2 regions of the Nocardioides panzhihuensis genome follow, and region 2 is predicted to be linked to the other one. Evidence: riboswitches for the same ligand, from Rfam matches in the RefSeq annotation. Region 2 holds a riboswitch; the other holds the start of a gene.
What was found. A riboswitch is a leader RNA that binds a small molecule or an ion and turns the genes downstream of it on or off. The one in region 2 is predicted to bind glycine.
Positions count from the first base shown of each region.

Region 1: linked by a shared signal. The riboswitch ahead of gcvP (aminomethyl-transferring glycine dehydrogenase) and the one ahead of gcvT (glycine cleavage system aminomethyltransferase GcvT) in region 2 are both predicted to bind glycine.

Region 1 is NZ_JACBZR010000001.1:2,035,236-2,044,140, reverse strand. It holds gene BJ988_RS09625 (AAA family ATPase) at 1-1,512, shown strand, start outside; gene gcvP (aminomethyl-transferring glycine dehydrogenase) at 1,618-4,506, opposite strand; glycine riboswitch at 4,565-4,655, opposite strand; gene BJ988_RS09615 (MerR family transcriptional regulator) at 4,738-5,355, opposite strand; gene BJ988_RS09610 (bifunctional nuclease family protein) at 5,532-5,999, opposite strand; gene ftsR (transcriptional regulator FtsR) at 6,031-6,783, opposite strand; gene BJ988_RS09600 (FHA domain-containing protein) at 6,786-7,268, opposite strand; gene gcvH (glycine cleavage system protein GcvH) at 7,368-7,754, opposite strand; gene BJ988_RS09590 (DUF881 domain-containing protein) at 7,849-8,905, opposite strand, start outside.
Region 2 is NZ_JACBZR010000001.1:3,248,042-3,256,946, reverse strand. It holds gene BJ988_RS15480 (IlvD/Edd family dehydratase) at 1-295, opposite strand, end outside; gene BJ988_RS15475 (GntR family transcriptional regulator) at 436-1,131, shown strand; gene BJ988_RS15470 (3-oxoacid CoA-transferase subunit B) at 1,218-1,847, opposite strand; gene BJ988_RS15465 (CoA transferase subunit A) at 1,849-2,613, opposite strand; gene BJ988_RS15460 (IclR family transcriptional regulator) at 2,741-3,541, shown strand; gene BJ988_RS15455 (MsnO8 family LLM class oxidoreductase) at 3,498-4,502, opposite strand; gene BJ988_RS15450 (Crp/Fnr family transcriptional regulator) at 4,665-5,345, shown strand; gene BJ988_RS15445 (CobW family GTP-binding protein) at 5,353-6,399, opposite strand; glycine riboswitch at 6,527-6,621, shown strand; glycine riboswitch at 6,623-6,722, shown strand; gene gcvT (glycine cleavage system aminomethyltransferase GcvT) at 6,779-7,882, shown strand; gene gcvH (glycine cleavage system protein GcvH) at 7,879-8,262, shown strand; gene BJ988_RS15430 (L-serine ammonia-lyase) at 8,326-8,905, shown strand, end outside.

The DNA.
Region 1 (8,905 bases), 1.2 Mb from region 2:
CACTATCTCGACGTACGCCAGGCCCGGCTGGACGGCATCGCCGCCGAGCTCGCCGGCGCCCTCGCGGTCGGCGCGGACTGCCCCGTGTGCGGGTCTCACGAGCACCCCCACAAGGCCTCCCCGGCGGACGGCGCTCCCGATGCCGCAGCAGAGAAGACCGCTCAGACCGCCTATGACAACGCCAGTGCCGAGGAGCACGCTCGAGACCAGCACGTGCGCGACCTCAGCACCCGTCTCCAGCTCGCCCAGGAGGCCGCCGGGGAGACCGAAGAGCCTGCCGCGACCATGGCCGAGCGCCTGGCCGGTCTGGAGCGGCGGGCCGCCAGCGAGCCGGGCCTGCGCGCCCAGCTCGCCTCCGTCGAGGAGCGACGGGCCCGCTCGGTGACGCTCCGTGCCGAGCTGGAGACCCGTGCCGCCGAGCTCGAGACCACGCTGCGTCACCTCACCGAGGAGCGCGCGCGGCTCGAGGAGCAGCTGGCCGACGTCCGTGGTGACCACCGCGATCTGGGCGCCGTGCTCGCCGCTCTCGAACGTGACCACCGGGCCGCGGCCACCGACCTCGAGCGCCTCGAGGCTGCCACCCGCGCCGCGGATGCGCTCGCCGCCGCCGAGCGCACCCTCACGGCCACCGCGGTCCGGGCCGGCTTCGACTCGCCGCAGAGAGCGCTCGCCGCGGTCCTCCCGGCGGAGCGGGTCGCCGCCCTGAACAGCCAGATCAAGACGTACGCCGACAGTCTGGCTGCTGCCCGCGCGACCCTGGACTCCCCCGGCGCCGCCGAGATCCTGGCCACCGACGAGCCCGACCTGCCAGCGCTCTCACTCGCCCACCGCAAGGCCGCAGACGCAGCCGACACCGCCCGCTCGGCTGCAGACACCGCGGCCACGCGGGCGGCACGCCTCGACTCCCTCCAACGCGACCTCACCCACGCGCTCTCCACCTGGGCGCCGGTGCGCGGCGACCTCGAGATCGCGGCGCGGCTCGCCTCCTTCGCCGAGGGGAAGAGCAGCGACAACCAGCTGCAGATGAGCCTGTCGGCCTACGTCGTCGCATACCGCCTCACCCAGGTCGTCGCGGCCGCCAACGAGCGACTGGCGAAGATGAGCGACCAGCGCTACGCCCTGGAGCACTCCGCGGCCAAGGGAGCCGGAGACCGCCGCGGCGGCCTGGCGCTGATGGTCCGCGACGACTGGTCAGGCGAGTCCAGAGACCCCGCCACCCTCTCGGGCGGCGAGACCTTCGTGGTCTCCCTCGCGCTCGCGCTCGGACTGGCCGACGTCATCATGAACGAGGCCGGCGGCCAGATGCTCGACACCCTCTTCGTCGACGAGGGCTTCGGCTCCCTCGACGCCGACACCCTCGACGACGTACTCGACGTCCTGGACACGCTCCGCGAGGGCGGGCGCATCATCGGCGTGGTCAGCCACGTCACCGAGATGCGCGAGCGCATCCCCACCCAGCTCGCGGTCGCCAAGGGTCGCGAAGGCTCCACCCTCGAGATCCACGGCACCTGAGCCCAACCAGCCGAGGCGTCACTCCGGTCGGTCGAAGCGTCACTCCCGTCGTTCGAGGCGTCACCCACGTGCCATCTCGGCCGACGCGGGTGACGCCTCGACAGGTCACTCGGCGAAGGACTCCACCGGCGGGCAGGAGCAGATCAGGTTGCGGTCGCCGTAGGTGTTGTCGATCCGAGCCACGGGCGGCCAGTACTTGTCCGGGTCGATGCCACGGGGGAAGACGGCCTCCTCGCGGGAGTACGGGCGGTCCCACTCGCCGACGAGCGCCCGGGAGGTGTGCGGAGCACCGCGCAGGACCGAGGTCTCTGCGGTCCACTCGCCCGAGGCGACCCGGTCGACCTCGCCCTTGATCGCGATCATCGCCTCGATGAACCGGTCCAGCTCGGCGAGGTCCTCGGACTCGGTCGGCTCGACCATGAGCGTGCCGGCGACCGGGAAGGACATCGTCGGAGCGTGGAAGCCGTAGTCGATGAGCCGCTTGGCGACGTCGTCGACCGTCACGCCCGTCTCCTTCGTCATCGGCCGCAGGTCGAGGATGCACTCGTGGGCGACCAAGCCGCTCTCACCGCGGTAGAGAACCGGGAAGTGCTCGTTGAGCCGCGCTGCCACGTAGTTGGCCGACAGCACGGCCGCGGAGGTCGCCCGGGTCAGGCCCTCGGCACCCATCAGGCGGACGTAGGCCCAGGAGATCGGCAGGATGCCCGCCGAGCCGTACGGAGCGGCCGAGATCGCGCCGATGCCCGAACGCTTCGAGGCGTCGGGGTGCAGCGAGTGCGAAGGCAGGTAGGGGGCCAGGTGAGAGCGGACCGCGACCGGGCCGACACCCGGTCCGCCACCGCCGTGCGGGATGCAGAAGGTCTTGTGCAGGTTGAGGTGGGAGACGTCGCCGCCGAACTCGCCGGGCTTGGCGTAGCCCAAGAGCGCGTTGAAGTTGGCACCGTCGATGTAGACCTGGCCGCCGGCCGCGTGCACCAGCTCGCAGACCTCGGTGATGCCCTCCTCGTAGACCCCGTGGGTCGAGGGGTAGGTCACCATGATCGCGGCGACGTTCTCGCCGTGGGCGTCGAGCTTGGCCCGCAGGTCGTCGAGGTCGACGGTGCCGTCCTCGGACGATTTCACGACCTCGACCTTCATCCCGGCCATCACGGCCGAGGCGGCGTTGGTGCCATGCGCCGAGGACGGCATCAGGCAGATCTTGCGGTGCCCCTGCCCCTGCGCGTCCAGGTAGCCACGGATCGCCATCAGGCCCGCGAACTCACCCTGCGAGCCGGCGTTCGGCTGGATCGAGACCTCGTCGTAGCCGGTCACCTCGGCCAGCCACCCCTCCAGCTCCCCCACGAGACGCGCGTAGCCGGCAGCGTCCTCAGCGGGGACGAACGGGTGCAGGTCGGCGAAGCCGGGCAGCGAGATCGGCTCCATCTCGGTGGTCGCGTTGAGCTTCATGGTGCACGAGCCGAGCGGGATCATGCCCTTGTCGAGCGCGTAGTCGCGCCCCGCCAGCTTGTGCAGGTAGCGCAGCATCTGGGTCTCGCTGTGATGCGTGTTGAAGACCTCGTGGGTGAGGTAGTCGGTGGTGCGCAGCAGAGCGTCGGGCAGCGCGCTGGCCGAGGTGCGGTCGATCTCCTCCAGGTCCGCGCCGGAGACGCCGAAGGCGTTCAGCACGGCCGACAGGGTCGAGCGCGTGGTCGCCTCCGAGGTGGAGATGCCGACGGTGTCGGCGTCCACCAGACGAAGGTGTACGCCGAACCGGCGCGCGGCGGTGACGACATCGGCCGCCCGCCCGGGAACGGTGACCCCCAGCGTGTCGAAGAACGTCTCCGAGACCAGCGAGAGCCCGGCCGACCGGAGCGCGGCGGCCAGCACGGCGGCGTAGCGGTGGGTGCGGGTCGCGATCGTCCGCAGCCCCGCAGGGCCGTGGTAGACGGCGTACATCGAAGCGCCCACGGCCAGCAGCACCTGCGCGGTGCAGATGTTGGAGGTGGCCTTCTCCCGGCGGATGTGCTGCTCGCGGGTCTGCAGGGCGAGACGGTACGCAGGTCGCCCCTCGGCGTCGACGGAGACGCCGACCAGGCGACCGGGCAGGTGCCGCTCGATCCCCTCGTGGACGGCCATGTATCCGGCGTGCGGGCCGCCGTAGAAGAGCGGGATGCCGAAACGCTGGGTGGAGCCGACGACGACGTCGGCGCCGAGCGTGCCAGGCGCCTCCAGGACGGTCAGCGCGAGCAGGTCGGCCGCGACCACCGCGAGCGCGCCCCGCTCGTGGGCGGCATCGATGACCGGCTTCAGGTCGGGCACCCGACCGGAGGCACCCGGGTACTGCACCAGCACGCCGATCAGGTCGCCCTCGGGCAGGCCCTCGGAGAGGTCCGCCACGACGACCTCGAGGCCCATCGCCTCGGCGCGCACCTTGACGACCTCGATCGACTGCGGCAGGGCGTCGGCGTCGATGACGAACGGCCCCGAACCCTTCCGGTTGGCCCGGTGCACCAGCGCGAGCGCCTCGGCGGCCGCGGTGCCCTCGTCCAGGAGCGAGGAGTTGGCCACCGGCAGGCCGCTCAGGTCGCCGACCATGGTCTGGAAGTTGATCAGAGCCTCGAGGCGGCCCTGGGAGATCTCTGGCTGGTAAGGCGTGTAGGCGGTGTACCAGCTCGGGTCCTCGAGCACGTTGCGACGGATCACCGGTGGCGTCACGGTGGCGTGGTAGCCGAGCCCGATCATCGCCTCGCCGGGCTTGTTGGAGGCGGCGATCTCCCGAGCCAGCGAGGCGACCTGCGCCTCGGACAGCGCGCCCGGAAGGTCGAGCGACTCGACCGAACGGATCCCGGCCGGGACGGCGTCGTCCATCATCTCCGCGACCGAGTCATATCCGAGCCGCGAGAGCATGGTCGCCTCGTCGGCGGCGGAGAGCCCGACGTGGCGCTCCACGAACGGGGAGGCGGCATCGAGCTCGGACAGGGTGGGCGTGTCGGACACAGTGGCTCCTGAGGGCATCTAAGACAACTCGTAAGCCCTCCCCTCTGTCACCGCACAAGCACGGCTTCAGAGTTGCCTGGTCCGCACAGTCGTGGGTGCCTGAGAGTTTCCGGGGAGGAATTGCCCCTTCGGCGCCCCAACGCGTGGGGCTCTCCCGTGCGGGATGGTCAGCAGGTCCAGCATAAAGGACGAGACCCTGAGGCCCCGCCTTCGCGGGGTCTCAGGGTCTGGTGTCGACTGAGTCCTATCTCACCCGGCGGTGCGAGCGGCGCGCCTGGCGGCCAGCTCGTCGGACATCGAGGCGACCTGCTCGCCGTCCTCGGACGTACGCTCGCTGGGGAGCTCGGCGAGAGTCCCCTCGACCTCGCGCCAGACACCACCGATGGCGATACCGAAGACACCCTGTCCGCCCTGGAGCAGGTCGATGACCTCGTCGTTGCTGGTGCACTCGTAGACCGAGGCGCCGTCGCTCATCAGGGTGACGCGGGTCAGGTCGTCGGTGCCGCGCTCGCGCAGGTGCTGCACAGCGGCACGGATCTGCTGCAGGGAGATGCCGGCGTCGAGCAGGCGCTTGATGACCTTGAGGATCAAGATGTCGCGGAACGAGTAGAGCCGCTGCGTACCCGAGCCGGTCGCGCCGCGCACGCTCGGCTCGACGAGCCCGGTGCGGGCCCAGTAGTCGAGCTGGCGGTAGCTGATCCCCGCTGCGTTGCAGGCCGTGGGCCCGCGGTAACCGGTGTCGCTGGGCAGGGTCGAGACATCGTCGGTGAAGAGAAGGCCCTGCTCGTCAGCCTGCTCCGCCGCGCGTTGCGCGTCGTCGGCGCCGTGGCCGGGCTTCTGTTCGTGGTCGAACACGATGTCCTCCATCGTCTACTCCGTTGTGCGTAACTCCACTCGGGGAATGAACGGCTGCGGCGGGGGGACCACACCGTTGGAGTTACAACAGAGACAATTACAAGGTAAGCGCCGTAAGCGCCCTGGTCAAAGAACCCTCCCCGGCGTGTCGCCGCCGCTAACTCTCAAGCTCAACTTGAGGGTTAGGGTCAGTGGGACTCGAAGTCCTCGGGCGTGATCTCGTCCAGGAACTCGCGGAACTTCTCGATCTCGTCCTCCTGCTCGGCCGGAACCGCGAGGCCCGCCTCGTCGAGGACTTCCTCGGAGACCACGATCTTGGTGCCCGTTCGCAGGGCCAGCGCGATCGAGTCCGAGGGCCGCGCACTCACCTCGACACCCGAGGCGAAGACCAGGTTGGCGTAGAAGACACGGTCGGTGACCGAGGTGATCTGAACCTCGGTCAGCTCGTTGCCGGTCGCCTCCACGACGTCCTTGAGCAGGTCGTGGGTCAGCGGCCTCGGCGGCACCACACCCTGTTGGGCGAAGGCGATCGCGGTCGCCTCGACCGCGCCTATCCAGATGGGCAGATATCGCTCACCGGCCACCTCGCGCAGCAGCACGATCGGCTGGTTGGAGGGCATCTCCACTCGGACTCCGAGCACATCGACCTCGCGCATGCATCCACCCTACCCGGTCGCCTCAGCAGCCTCAGCGCTCGCGCAGCCCCGACTTCACCAACGTGGCGTGCAGACGCACCGCCAGCGAGGCGATCTCGCTGCCGATCTCCTCGGCCCTGCCCTGCGCTCCGGCATTGCCGGGACGCCGCAGCGGCGCGACGATCTGCTCGATGAGACCGACCTCGCGGTCGGCGGCGGCCTTCATACCGCGCAGATGGCGGGGCTCGATGCCGAACTCGGCGAGCTCCTTGGCCGTACGCGCGATCGTGAGGGCGTCGGTGTCGTAGTGACCGCTGCGCAGCGGGACCACCAGCGCCATCTTCTCCAGCTCGCTCAGCAGCGCGTCGTCGACCTCGGCGATCTTGAGCAGCTCGCGTCGCGAGATCCTCATGTTGTCCGTACGCCGGAACGACTCGGCCCCCGGCGCACCGCCGGGCGTCAGTGCGACCGTCGGCACCGTGGGCACGGTCGGCTCGATCTCGGGCGGCTCGAGGCCGCGGTCGATCGCGTCGAGGTGCTCGCCGATGACCTTGAGAGGCAGGTAGTGGTCGCGCTGCATCCGCAGGACGTAGCGCAGTCGCTCCACGTCTCGGCGGGAGAACTTGCGGTAGCCCGCGGGCGTACGCTCCGGCTTGATCAGTCCCTTGTCCTCGAGAAAGCGGATCTTCGGGATGGTGACAGTCGGGAAGTCGGGACGCAGCTGGTCCAGGACCTGCCCGATGTTGAGCCGCTCCCCCGAGTCGCTAGCCGGCCGTTGAGGGTCAGGCGTCGCGGCGGCGGCCATGACTACGCCCCTTCGTGCCCGGCGTAGAAGACGAGCCGGAACTTCCCGACCTGGACCTCGTCGCCGTCCTTGAGGACGAACTTCTCGATCCGGTCGCGGTTGACGTAGGTGCCGTTGAGACTGCCGACGTCGGAGACCTCGAACGTGTCACCGGTGCGCGCGAACTCCGCGTGGCGACGCGAGACGGTCACATCGTCGAGGAAGATGTCGCTGTCCGGGTGGCGACCCGCGACCACGGTGTCCTGGTCGAGCAGGAAGCGGCTTCCCGCACCGGGACCGCGCTGGACGACGAGCATCCCGTTGCCCTGCGGCAGCGCCTCGACAGTGGCCGCCTCGATCGGGCTGAGCACCCGGTCGGAGGTGTCGGCGTCAGCCCCGAGCTGGATCGTCGAGGTCTGGTCGGTCCCGGTCAGGCTTACGCCACACTGCGAGCAGAACCGTGCTTCGGCGGGGTTCTGGCTTCCGCAAGCGGGGCACACGGACATTTGAGCTCCAGGTTCATCGAGGGCCGGGCACATACCCTCAAGTGAACGTTGAGGGATGGTATCCGCAACCTATCAGGTCGGCCCAGGTGTTCGGTTGACTTACGCGTCGAGTGATGCCTCGTACGCCGCGGCGTCGAGGAGGCTCTCCAGCTCAGCAGGATCGGCCGGGTTGATCTCAAAGAGCCAACCACCGCCGTAGGGGTCGTCGTTGACCAGCTCGGGCGTCGCGTCGAGGGAGCCGTTGACCGCGACGACCTCGCCCGAGATCGGCGCGTAGATGTCGCTGACGGACTTGGTCGACTCGAGCTCGCCGCAGCTCTCGCCGGACTTGATCGTGTCGCCGACCGTGGGCATCGAGACGTAGACGATGTCGCCCAGAGCGTCCTGGGCGTAGTTGGTGATCCCGATCCGTACGGACCCCTCGGTCTCGCCGGGGTTGCGCAGCCACTCGTGCTCGCTGGTGTACTTCAGTTCCTCGGGGTACACGGGCATCTCCTCGTCAGGTGTACTGGTCTGGCAGCGGTTGATCGTCCCGCGGAGCCGGTGTATGAAACCCTACTGCGCCGCACTGTCGAAACGTTCAGCGGGACACGGTGTGAATCGACTCGATGTCGATCTTCTCCTCCGACTCCACGTCGACCTCCGCACCCTGCTCCTCGAGCTGGTCCTGAGGGCCCTGGTAGAAGTCGATCGCGCCGGCCAGCGTGTCGGGAGGCCCGATCACCTGGAGACGGTAGGGCGGGCTGATCAGCTCACCGCCGACGTTGAGACCGGGCGTGGGCTGGCTGACCTCGATCGAGGACGACGCGACCAGGCGCACCGCCTCGCCGTCGGCCCCCTCGATCTCCATCGCCTCTGCGCCGCTAGTACGCAGCTCCTCGATGAGGTCGAGGAGCGCGGTCAGCCGCAGCGGGTCGGCGCCGGGGTCGATCTCGATCGTGATGCCCGGCCCGCTGACCGGGACCGTCCCGGCGATCACCCGGAGGGTGTCGACCTGCTCCTCCGCGCGCTGCAGAGCCGTCTGCTGCTGCATGGTCTGGTCCTCGAGCTCGTCGCGGGTCGCCTCGAGCTCCTCGATCTGCTCCTGGGCCTTCTGCGTCGTCCCGGCCAGACCGGAGAGGATGTCGATCAGCTCCTGCTCTCGCAGGCCGGCATACGTCGAGTCCTCGGTGTTCGTCTGGACCTGCACCACGGCCGCGTAGCCGAGGATGCAGAGCAGGACCGCCACGGCGACCTGGCCGCGCCGGAAGTGGGTGAGCGCGTCGAAGAGCCGTGCCCGGCCGACCAGCGGCGCGGTCTTCTCCTCCGGCTCCTCGGGCTCGGGAAGCTCGGCCACCTCGTCGGACTCGTCCGGGACGTCCGCGTCCTTGTCCTCGCGGGTGTCGAGGTCAGCAGGCTCGTCGGCCTCCTCGGCCGCGGGTTCCTTCGCCTCCGCCGATTCATCAGTCTCGACCGTCTCGACCGTCTCATCAGGTTCGTCAGGTTCGTCAGGTTCGTCAGGTTCGTCAGGTTCGTCAGGTTCGTCAGGTTCGGCCTCGTCTCGACCCGGGTCGACCGCCGGCTGCTCCGCCTCTGCGGGTTCCTCCACGTCGGCCTCGTCGTCGGTCTCGTCGGTGGACTCGACGGCCGACTCTTCG
Region 2 (8,905 bases):
ACATGCTCGTGGGGTGGGCGAAGCTCTCGTGCACCGAGATCGTCGGGAAGCTCACCGGGAAGCCACCGGACAGCATCACGCCCCGCTTGATGGCGTCGATCAGCTGGGGAACGTTGCCATGACAGGGGTTGAAGCCGCTCTCGGTGTCGACGATGCCGATCACCGGCCGATCGAGAGCGTCGTCGCTGTAGCCGGCGCCCTTGATGAACGCCTTGCGGAGGAACAGCGCGAACTCGGTGTCGCCATAGCTGGTCAGGTTGGACCGCATCCCGGTGGGCATGCTCTCGTCGAACATTATCGTCCTTATTATTGATAATCTGGTTGAGACTGGCATCACACCACATCTCGCTGGCTCTCGCAACGGCCGGTCCGCCCGCGAGCGAGTGTGACGCCGTGAAAGCATTGGCATGGTCGGAGCGGAAGGAGGAGGCACTGATGACTACCCGGGCGAGCGATGCGCTCTCTGACTCGGCTCAGACGACCCGCCAGCGGGCGTCGGCGCAGGTCGAGGCGATCGCCGGCGAGCTCGAGGAGGACATCGCGATGGGCCTGCTGCACCCGCGCGAGCGCCTCGTCGAGGACGCGCTGATGGAGCGCTTCGACGCCAAACGCCATGTCGTACGCAGCGCGCTCTCCACGCTCGAGACGCGAGGTGCCGTGGAACGGCGTGCCCATGTGGGCGCGCTCGTCCGCTCCTTCTCAGCCCAAGAGGTGCGCGACCTCTACGACGTTCGCGAGCTGGTCGAGACAGCCTGCGCCCGCGCCATCACGACGCCGGTTCCTGGCGATCAGATCCGTCCCGTGGAGGACGCGATGCACGAGCACGAGCAGGCGGTGGATCGCGGCGATCGCCGCTCCGCGCTGCGCGCCAACATCCGATTCCATGAGCTTCTCTTCGGGTTGGCCCCGAACCAGTTCCTGGTCGAGTCCGTGCGCCGTCACGCACGGATGGCCTCGCCGATCCGGTCGCTCACGGTGGTCAACGACAGGCTCCTGGAGCGGTCCCGCGATGAGCACCGGGCGATGGTGGTGGCGCTCCGTGAGGGTCGGACCGATGAGCTGGTGCGGGTCTGCGCCGCCCATCTCGAGCCGTCCCGCGACGCCTACCTCAACCTGCTCGGCGAACTCTGAACGTACGCAGATATCGAGGCGTCACGTACGTCGGCCGAGACGTCACACCCGTGACATCTCGGCCGACGCAGCTGACGTCTCGGCGGTCAGCGGAGGATCGGAGGCTCGGTCTTCTCTGCCACCTCGTCGTACGTGACGCCGGGGGCGAGCTCGACCAGGCGGACGCCGTCGGGGGTGATGTCGAGGACGCACAGGTCGGTGATGATGCGCTGCACGACGCCGAGCCCGGTGTAGGGGAGCGAGCACTCCTCGACGATCTTGTAGGAGCCGTCGCGGGCGACGTGCTCCATCAGCACGACGACCTTCTTCGCGCCGTGGACGAGGTCCATCGCGCCGCCCATGCCCTTGACCATCTTGCCGGGGATCATCCAGTTGGCCAGATCGCCTGACGAAGAGACCTGCATGGCGCCGAGGATCGCGGCGTCGATCTTGCCGGAGCGGATCATTCCGAAGCTCATGGCGGAGTCGAAGAAGCTCGCCCCCTTGCGTACGGTCACCGTCTCCTTGCCCGCGTTGATCAGGTCCGGGTCGACGGCGTCCTCGGTCGGGTAGGCGCCGGTGCCGAGGATGCCGTTCTCGCTCTGCAGCACCAGCTCGACGTCGTCGGGGACGTAGTTGGGCACCAGGGTCGGCAGCCCGATGCCGAGGTTGACGTAGTCGCCGTCGGAGAGCTCCGCGGCGGCACGGGCGGCCATCTCTTCACGTGTCCATGACATGTCAGCGGACCGTCCTCTTCTCGATGCGCTTGTCGGCGGCCTGCTCGGGGGTCAGGGGCACGACGCGGTGGACATAGACGCCGGGGAGGTGGACGTCGTTGGGTGGGATCTCGCCGGGCTCGACGAGCTCCTCGACCTCGGCGATCGTGATCTGCCCGGCCATCGCGGCGAGCGGGTTGAAGTTGCGGGCGGAGTCCTTGAAGAGGAGGTTGCCGTGGCGGTCGCCCTTCCAGGCGCGGATGATGCCGAAGTCGGCGACGATGGCCTCCTCGAGGACGAACTCTCGCTCGCCCTCAGGCGTCTCGAAGGTCATCACCGGCTTCTCGGGGGAGGTCTTGATGACGTTGCCCGCGTCGTCGTACTTCCACGGCAGCCCGCCCTGCGCCACCTGTGTGCCGACACCGGTGCGGGTGTAGAACGCGGCGATGCCGGAGCCGCCCGCGCGCATCCGCTCGGCCAGCGTGCCCTGCGGGGTCAGCTCGACCTCGAGGTCGCCGGAGAGGTACTGCCGCGCGAACTCCTTGTTCTCGCCGACGTACGACGCGACCACGCGGCGCAGGCGTCCGGCGCCGAGCAGCAGGCCCAGGCCCCAGTCGTCGACGCCGGCGTTGTTGGAGACCACCTCGAGGTCGGACACGCCGGCCTCGAGGAGAGCATTGATGAGCACCGAGGGGATGCCGCACAGCCCGAAGCCGCCGACCGTGAGGGTCGCTCCGCTCGGGATGTCCGCGACCGCCTCGGCGGCTGAGGAGATGACCTTGTCCATGCTGATCAGTCAAGGCGGGGCAAGCCGATCGGTCAATAGACGAGCGCGAGTTCCCGCTCGGTCTTTCGATGAGCGGCCCCGCTGACGCTATGGCGTTCACTGAATGGACGCGCCTATCGTACGTTCCATGCAACCCGGTCAGGACGCGCCTCAGCCCAGCGTGATCCGCCGCAGCGCGCACCTGCTGCGGCTGCTCGCCGCGCGCGAACCCGAGGGCGCGACGACCACCCAGCTCGCGACGGCCGCCGCGATCCCGCGTCCGACCGCTCACCGGCTGCTCAGCGCGCTCCAGGACGAGGGCCTGGTCGAGCGAGACAACGCAACCGGCGCCTGGCACCTGGGCCCGGAGTGCTTCCTGCTCGGCGCCGCCGCGACCACCCGCCACGACATCACCCCGGCGGCCCGGGCGGCGGTCCTGCGCATCGCCCGGGAGACGGGGGAGAGCGCGTTCTTCTCGATCAGGCGCGGCGACGAGACGGTCTGCGTACTGCGCGAGGACGGCAGCTTCCCGATCCGCTCGCACGTGCTCCACGAGGGGATCCGGTTTCCGCTCGGCGTCGCCTCGGCGGGCCTGACGATCCTCGCCTTCCTGCCGGAGCCGCGGCGCGAGGCCTACCTCGCCCGGACCGACCTCGTCGGGGCCTACGGCGAGCAGCACTCGGCGTCCGCTCTCCGGAAGCGGGTCGCCGCGACCCGTGAGCGCGGCTTCGCCGTCAACCCGGGCCTGCTCGTGGTCGGCAGCTGGGGTCTGGGTGCCGCAGTCTTCGACGCCCACGGGCAGCCGTACGGAGCGTTGAGCATCACCGGCATCGAGGCCCGTCTCGCGCCACCGCGTCAGGCCGAGCTGGGTCGCCTCCTCCTGGAGGCCGCCCACACCCTGTCCACTAGCTCCGCGACTGGCTCGACACCTGGGCGCGCCCGGTCATGATCTCGGCGAGCGCGGCGTCGGAGGCGAGCTGGGCGTCGCGGTCATAGGTGGAGGTGAAGGCGAGGAGCTCGTCGGCTCCGGTGGCCTCGGCCAGCCGGTCGAGGCGGCTGCGTACGGTGGCGGGAGAGCCCGCGGTCGTGCGCGCGAGATGCGCCTCGACCCGCTCGCGCACCTGGTTCGTCCAGGTCTGGTCGCGGATCGCCGCGACCGGCTCGAGCGCTCCGAACTCGCCGGTCTGCCGCGATCTGGCCATCGCCCACGCCTCCGGCAGCGCGAGCTCGGCGGCCTCGGCGTCGGTGTCGGCGACCAGCACGTCGGCGGAGACCGTCACCGACGGCGCTGACGCCTGTGAGGAGGGCCGGAAGTCGTTCCGGTACGCCCCGAGCAGCTCGCCCAGCCGTGGGCTGTCCAGCACCGGACCGCCGACTACGACCGGCAGCCCGAGCTGAGCGGCGAGGGCGAGACCGCGTCCGGTCGCGAGCACGAAGATCGGGATCTGACGGGACGCGGCCGGCCGGGCGGTGACCGGCGCGGTGCGGTCGAGATAGCCCCGGAGCTCCTCGATGTCCTCGGCGAACGTGTCCGGGTCGTCGAGATCCTGGCGCAGCGCGCGGCGTACGGGTGCGGTGAAGCCCAGGGTGCGCCCGACTCCCAGGTCGATCCGGCCGGGGTAGAGCGCGTCGAGCATCAGGAACTGCTCGGCCACGACCAGCGGCTGGTGGTGCGGCAGCATCACCCCGCCAGAACCGAGCCGGATCGTGGAGGTGTGCGCACCGAGGGCGCCGAGCAGGACCGGCGGCGATCCCGACGCGATCCCCGGCACCGCATGGTGCTCGGCGACCCAGAACCGCTGGTAGCCGAGCCGTTCGGCCGCCACCGCCCGCTCGATCGTGTGGGTCAGCGCAGCGCCCTCGTCGTACCCCACCCGGGTGCGAGACCTGTCCAGCATGGAGAGCTTCACAACAACACCAACCCCGTCTTCGTCTCGAGGCTTCCCATCATCTCCGGTGTGGCGAAGAACGCACTCGACAGGCGTGCGACGAGGGACACACATCCGCTGTCGGCAGCCCTGGTCTCGGTACCCTGATGGCTTGAACCAAACGACGACAGGAGCGGCTTAGTAATGGATCGAGACGTGCTTCGGCACGCGCCGCTTTTCGGCGAGCTGGACGACGAGTCGATGACGGCGATGCTCGCGATGATGGGGGAGGTCCGCCTCAGGCGTGGCCAGGTGTTGTTCCACGAGGGCGATTCCGCGGACCGGCTCTACGCCGTCGTGTCCGGAAAGGTGAAGCTGAGCCGTGCCTCGGCCAGCGGGCAGGACAGCGTGCTGGCGATCCTCGGGCCGGGGCAGGTCTTCGGTGAGCTGTCGCTCTTCGATCCCGGCCTGCGTTCCTCGACGGTCACGGCCGTCACCGATCAGGTGGAGCTCGCCTCGCTGTCGCACGACGACCTGCTGAGGCTGCTCGACGGGCGGCCGAGCGTGACGCGCGGGCTGCTCGCGCTGCTGTCGGGTCGCCTGCGCCGGGCCAACGACGTGATCGGTGACCTGGTCTTCGCCGACGCGCCCCGCCGGGTGGCGAAGGCACTGCTGGATCTCGCCGAGCGGTTCGGTGAGACCACCGACGAGGGTGTGCACGTCCGTCACGACCTCACCCAGGAGGAGCTCGCCCAGCTGGTGGGCGCGGCCCGCGAGACGGTCAACAAGGCGCTCGCTGACTTCGCGGCCAAGGGCTGGGTCAGGCTGGAGTCGCGCTCGGTGGTCATCACCGACATGGAGCGGATCGTGCGCCGAGCGGGCTGAGCCCGCGTCAGAGACTGACGCGCACCAGTTGGCGGAGCCGACGAAGGCCGTCGGTGCTCGGTCGCTCGGCCGGGGCGAGGGCGGCGGTGAGCCTCTGCCAAACCTCATCGGGGTCGAGCTCGAGGCCGATGGCCACGAGCTCGCTCCTCGTCTCTGTGGTCGCGCGGCCGGGCCTCTCCGCGGCCACATGCGCGCTGCGCCCGACCAGGTTCACCTGGTAGCTGCGCGGCCCCTGCCCGGTCGCGACCGCGACGGTCCCCTTCACCCGGTACGCCGCCGACGGCGGGTCCTCGAGCAGGTCGAGCAGCCGAGCCGGCTCGATGGTGCCGGGGGTGGTGACGGTGACGGACCGGGCGTGCTGATGGGCCGCGTGGTCGGCGGCCGCCTCGCGCAGCAGCGCGGCGATGGGCAGCTCGTCGGGCGGGTCCTCGGGCACGGCGGCGTCGTAGACGAGCCGAGGGTCGATGCGGCCACCCACTGCGTACGCGATCTGGACGTCGGGGTTGTGCTCCAGCACGCGCCGCTCGATCCGCGCCAGGACCTCGTCCCGGTCGGCGGCCGGCACCAGATCGGTCTTGTTGATGACGACCAGCGTGGCCGCGGCGAACCGGACCGGTGCCGGACCCCGGCCGTCGTCGAGGGTGTCGAAGTACGCCGATGCGTCGACGACCTCGATGAGCCCACCGCGGCGTACCCGCTCGACACCGCTGAAGCGGACGAGGCGCGCCAGCGTGCCGGGCTCGGCGAGCCCGCTGGCCTCCACGATGACGGCGTCGAGCGCGAGCCGCGGGTGGGTGAGCTTCTCGAGGGCGTCATCGAGGCCGCCGGCGTCGGACAGGCAGCACAGGCAGCCCCCGGCGATCGAAGCCGGCTCGTCGACCTGACCCGTGACGAGCCCGGCGTCGACGTTGATGTCGCCGAAGTCGTTGACGACCACGCCCACCCGCGCGCCCGGCTGGCGCAGCAGATGGTTGAGCAACGTCGTCTTGCCCGACCCCAGATGGCCGGTGAGGATGACCACGGGAACTCGGGTGCTGGCGCTGGTGGGTGGCATCGAGCCATCGTAGAACCCGTTGAGAACAGTTCTCGTTAACGGGGTCGAGGCTCACTCGATGTCGCCGGATCTTGACGGCCGAGGTGGCCAGACCTAGGTTGTGCCGCACAACTTCACATCCGCCGTTCGAACTGCAGCGGGAGAGTCCTCACCGTCCCGGGTGAGGCGCCGAAGGAGCAAACCTCCCCAGAATCTCTCAGGCCCCATGACCGCTGTGGTGAGGCGAACTCTGGAAAGACAGGATCCGCTGGATCCTGCACCCACGGTGCAAATCGTCCCTGCGGGCGGTGAAGCTCTCAGGTAGCGATGACAGAGCGGGGAGGTCACCCGTCCACGGGTGCCGCATCAGCGGCAGCCATCATCAGGGAGCCTCCCGCACATGACCTCACCTGTCCCTACCCCTCTGCATGCGATCCACCAGTCGCTCGGTGCCTCGTTCACTGACTTCGCCGGCTGGAGCATGCCGGTCCGCTACGGCTCGGAGACCGCCGAGCACCACGCGGTACGCACCACCGCAGGGCTCTTCGACCTGAGCCACATGGGCGAGATCGAGGTGACCGGACCGGAGGCGGGACGGGCCCTCGACCACGCCCTGGTCGGCCGACCGTCGGCGATCGGCGTCGGCCGCGCCCGCTACTCCATGATCTGCGCCGAGGACGGCGGCATCATCGACGACCTGGTCGTCTACCGGCTCGAGGACGAGCGCTACCTGGTCGTCGCCAACGCCAGCAACGTCCACGTGGTCGCTCCGGCTCTGGTCGAACGGGCCAAGGGGTACGACGCCGTGGTCCGCGACGCCTCCGCGGAGTGGGCGCTGATCGCGGTCCAGGGACCTGCCTCGGCTCAGATCGTCGCGGCTGTGACCGACCTGGACGTACCGACCCTTCGCTACTACGCCATCGACGCCGGCAAGGTCGCCGGGATCGACGTGCTGCTCGCGCGCACCGGCTACACCGGCGAGGACGGCTTCGAGGTCTACTGCGCGCCCTCGTCGGCCGCCGCCGTCTGGGAGGCGATCACCGAGGCCGGTACGCCGCACGGGCTGATCCCCGCCGGGCTCGCCTGCCGCGACACCCTCCGGCTCGAGGCCGGAATGCCGCTCTACGGTCACGAGCTGAGCCGCGAGACGACCCCCTTCGAGGCCGGCCTCGGCCGGGTGGTCTCCTTCGACAAGCCCGACGGCTTCGTCGGCGACGCCGCCCTCGCCGCGCGCCGCGAGGAGGGCCCGCGCAGCACGCTCGTCGGCCTCGTGGCCACCGGGCGCCGATCCCCGCGGGCCGGTTACGCCGTCATCGACCCGGCCACCGGCGACGAGATCGGCATCGTGACCAGCGGCTCCCCGTCGCCCACGCTGGGCCGCCCCATCGCGATGGCCTACGTCAAGCCAGACCTGGCCGTCTCCGGCACCAAGATCCAGGTCGTCGTACGCGGCAGCCACGAGGACGCCGAGATCGTCGACCTTCCCTTCTACTCCAAGAAATGAGCACCGCCATGAGCAACCCGTCCCACCTGTCCTACACCGCCGAGCACGAATGGATCGAGACCCGCGACGAGGTCGCGCGCGTCGGGGTCACCGCCTTCGCCACCGAGGCGCTGGGCGACATCGTCTTCGTCGAGCTGCCCGAGGTGGGCAGCGAGATCACCGGGGGAGAGAGCTGCGGTGAGCTGGAGTCGACGAAGTCGGTCAGCGACCTCTTCGCGCCCGCCGACGGCGAGGTGCTCGCGATCAACTCGGCGGTCGTCGATGACCCTGCGCTGATCAACAGCGACCCGTTCGGCGCCGGCTGGCTCTTCGAGATGCGCATCTCGAACGCTCCCGATCTGCTCGACGCCGCGGCCTACGACGCTTTGATCGAGGAGTGAACCGCCGTGACCGCTGACCTCGGCGGTGTCGCGACGGTGGCAGAGCCATCGGGGCCGGCCGTGATGGCCCTGAGCGCCTTCGACCTGTACTCGATCGGGATCGGCCCGTCCTCCTCGCACACCGTCGGACCGATGCGTGCCGCGAAGATCTTCGTCGACGGCCTCGTCGAGGACGGTCAGCTGGACGCGGTGACGCGGGTGAAGGCCGAACTGTTCGGGTCGCTCGGCGCGACCGGTCACGGGCACGGCTCGGCCGGGGCGGTGCTGCTCGGTCTCGAGGGCGAGGAGCCGGCGACCGTCGACACGCGGTCGTCCTCGGCGCGGGTGGCGGCCATCCGTGAGCGCGGGGAGCTGTCGCTGGGCGGCCACCGCCCGATCCGCTTCGCCGATGACACCGACCTGGTGATGCACCGGCGCAAGAGCCTGCCCGGCCACCCCAACGGCATGGTGTTCACTGCCTACGACGCCTCGGGCCAGGTACGCCGCGAGCGGACCTACTACTCCGTCGGCGGTGGCTTCGTGGTCGACGAGCACGCCTCGGGTGTCGCGCGGGTCGTCCCCGACAGCTCGCGCGTCCGGTTTCCGTTCACCACCGGTGCCGAGCTGCTCAGCACCTGCGAGCGCGAGGGGTTCCGGGTCTCCG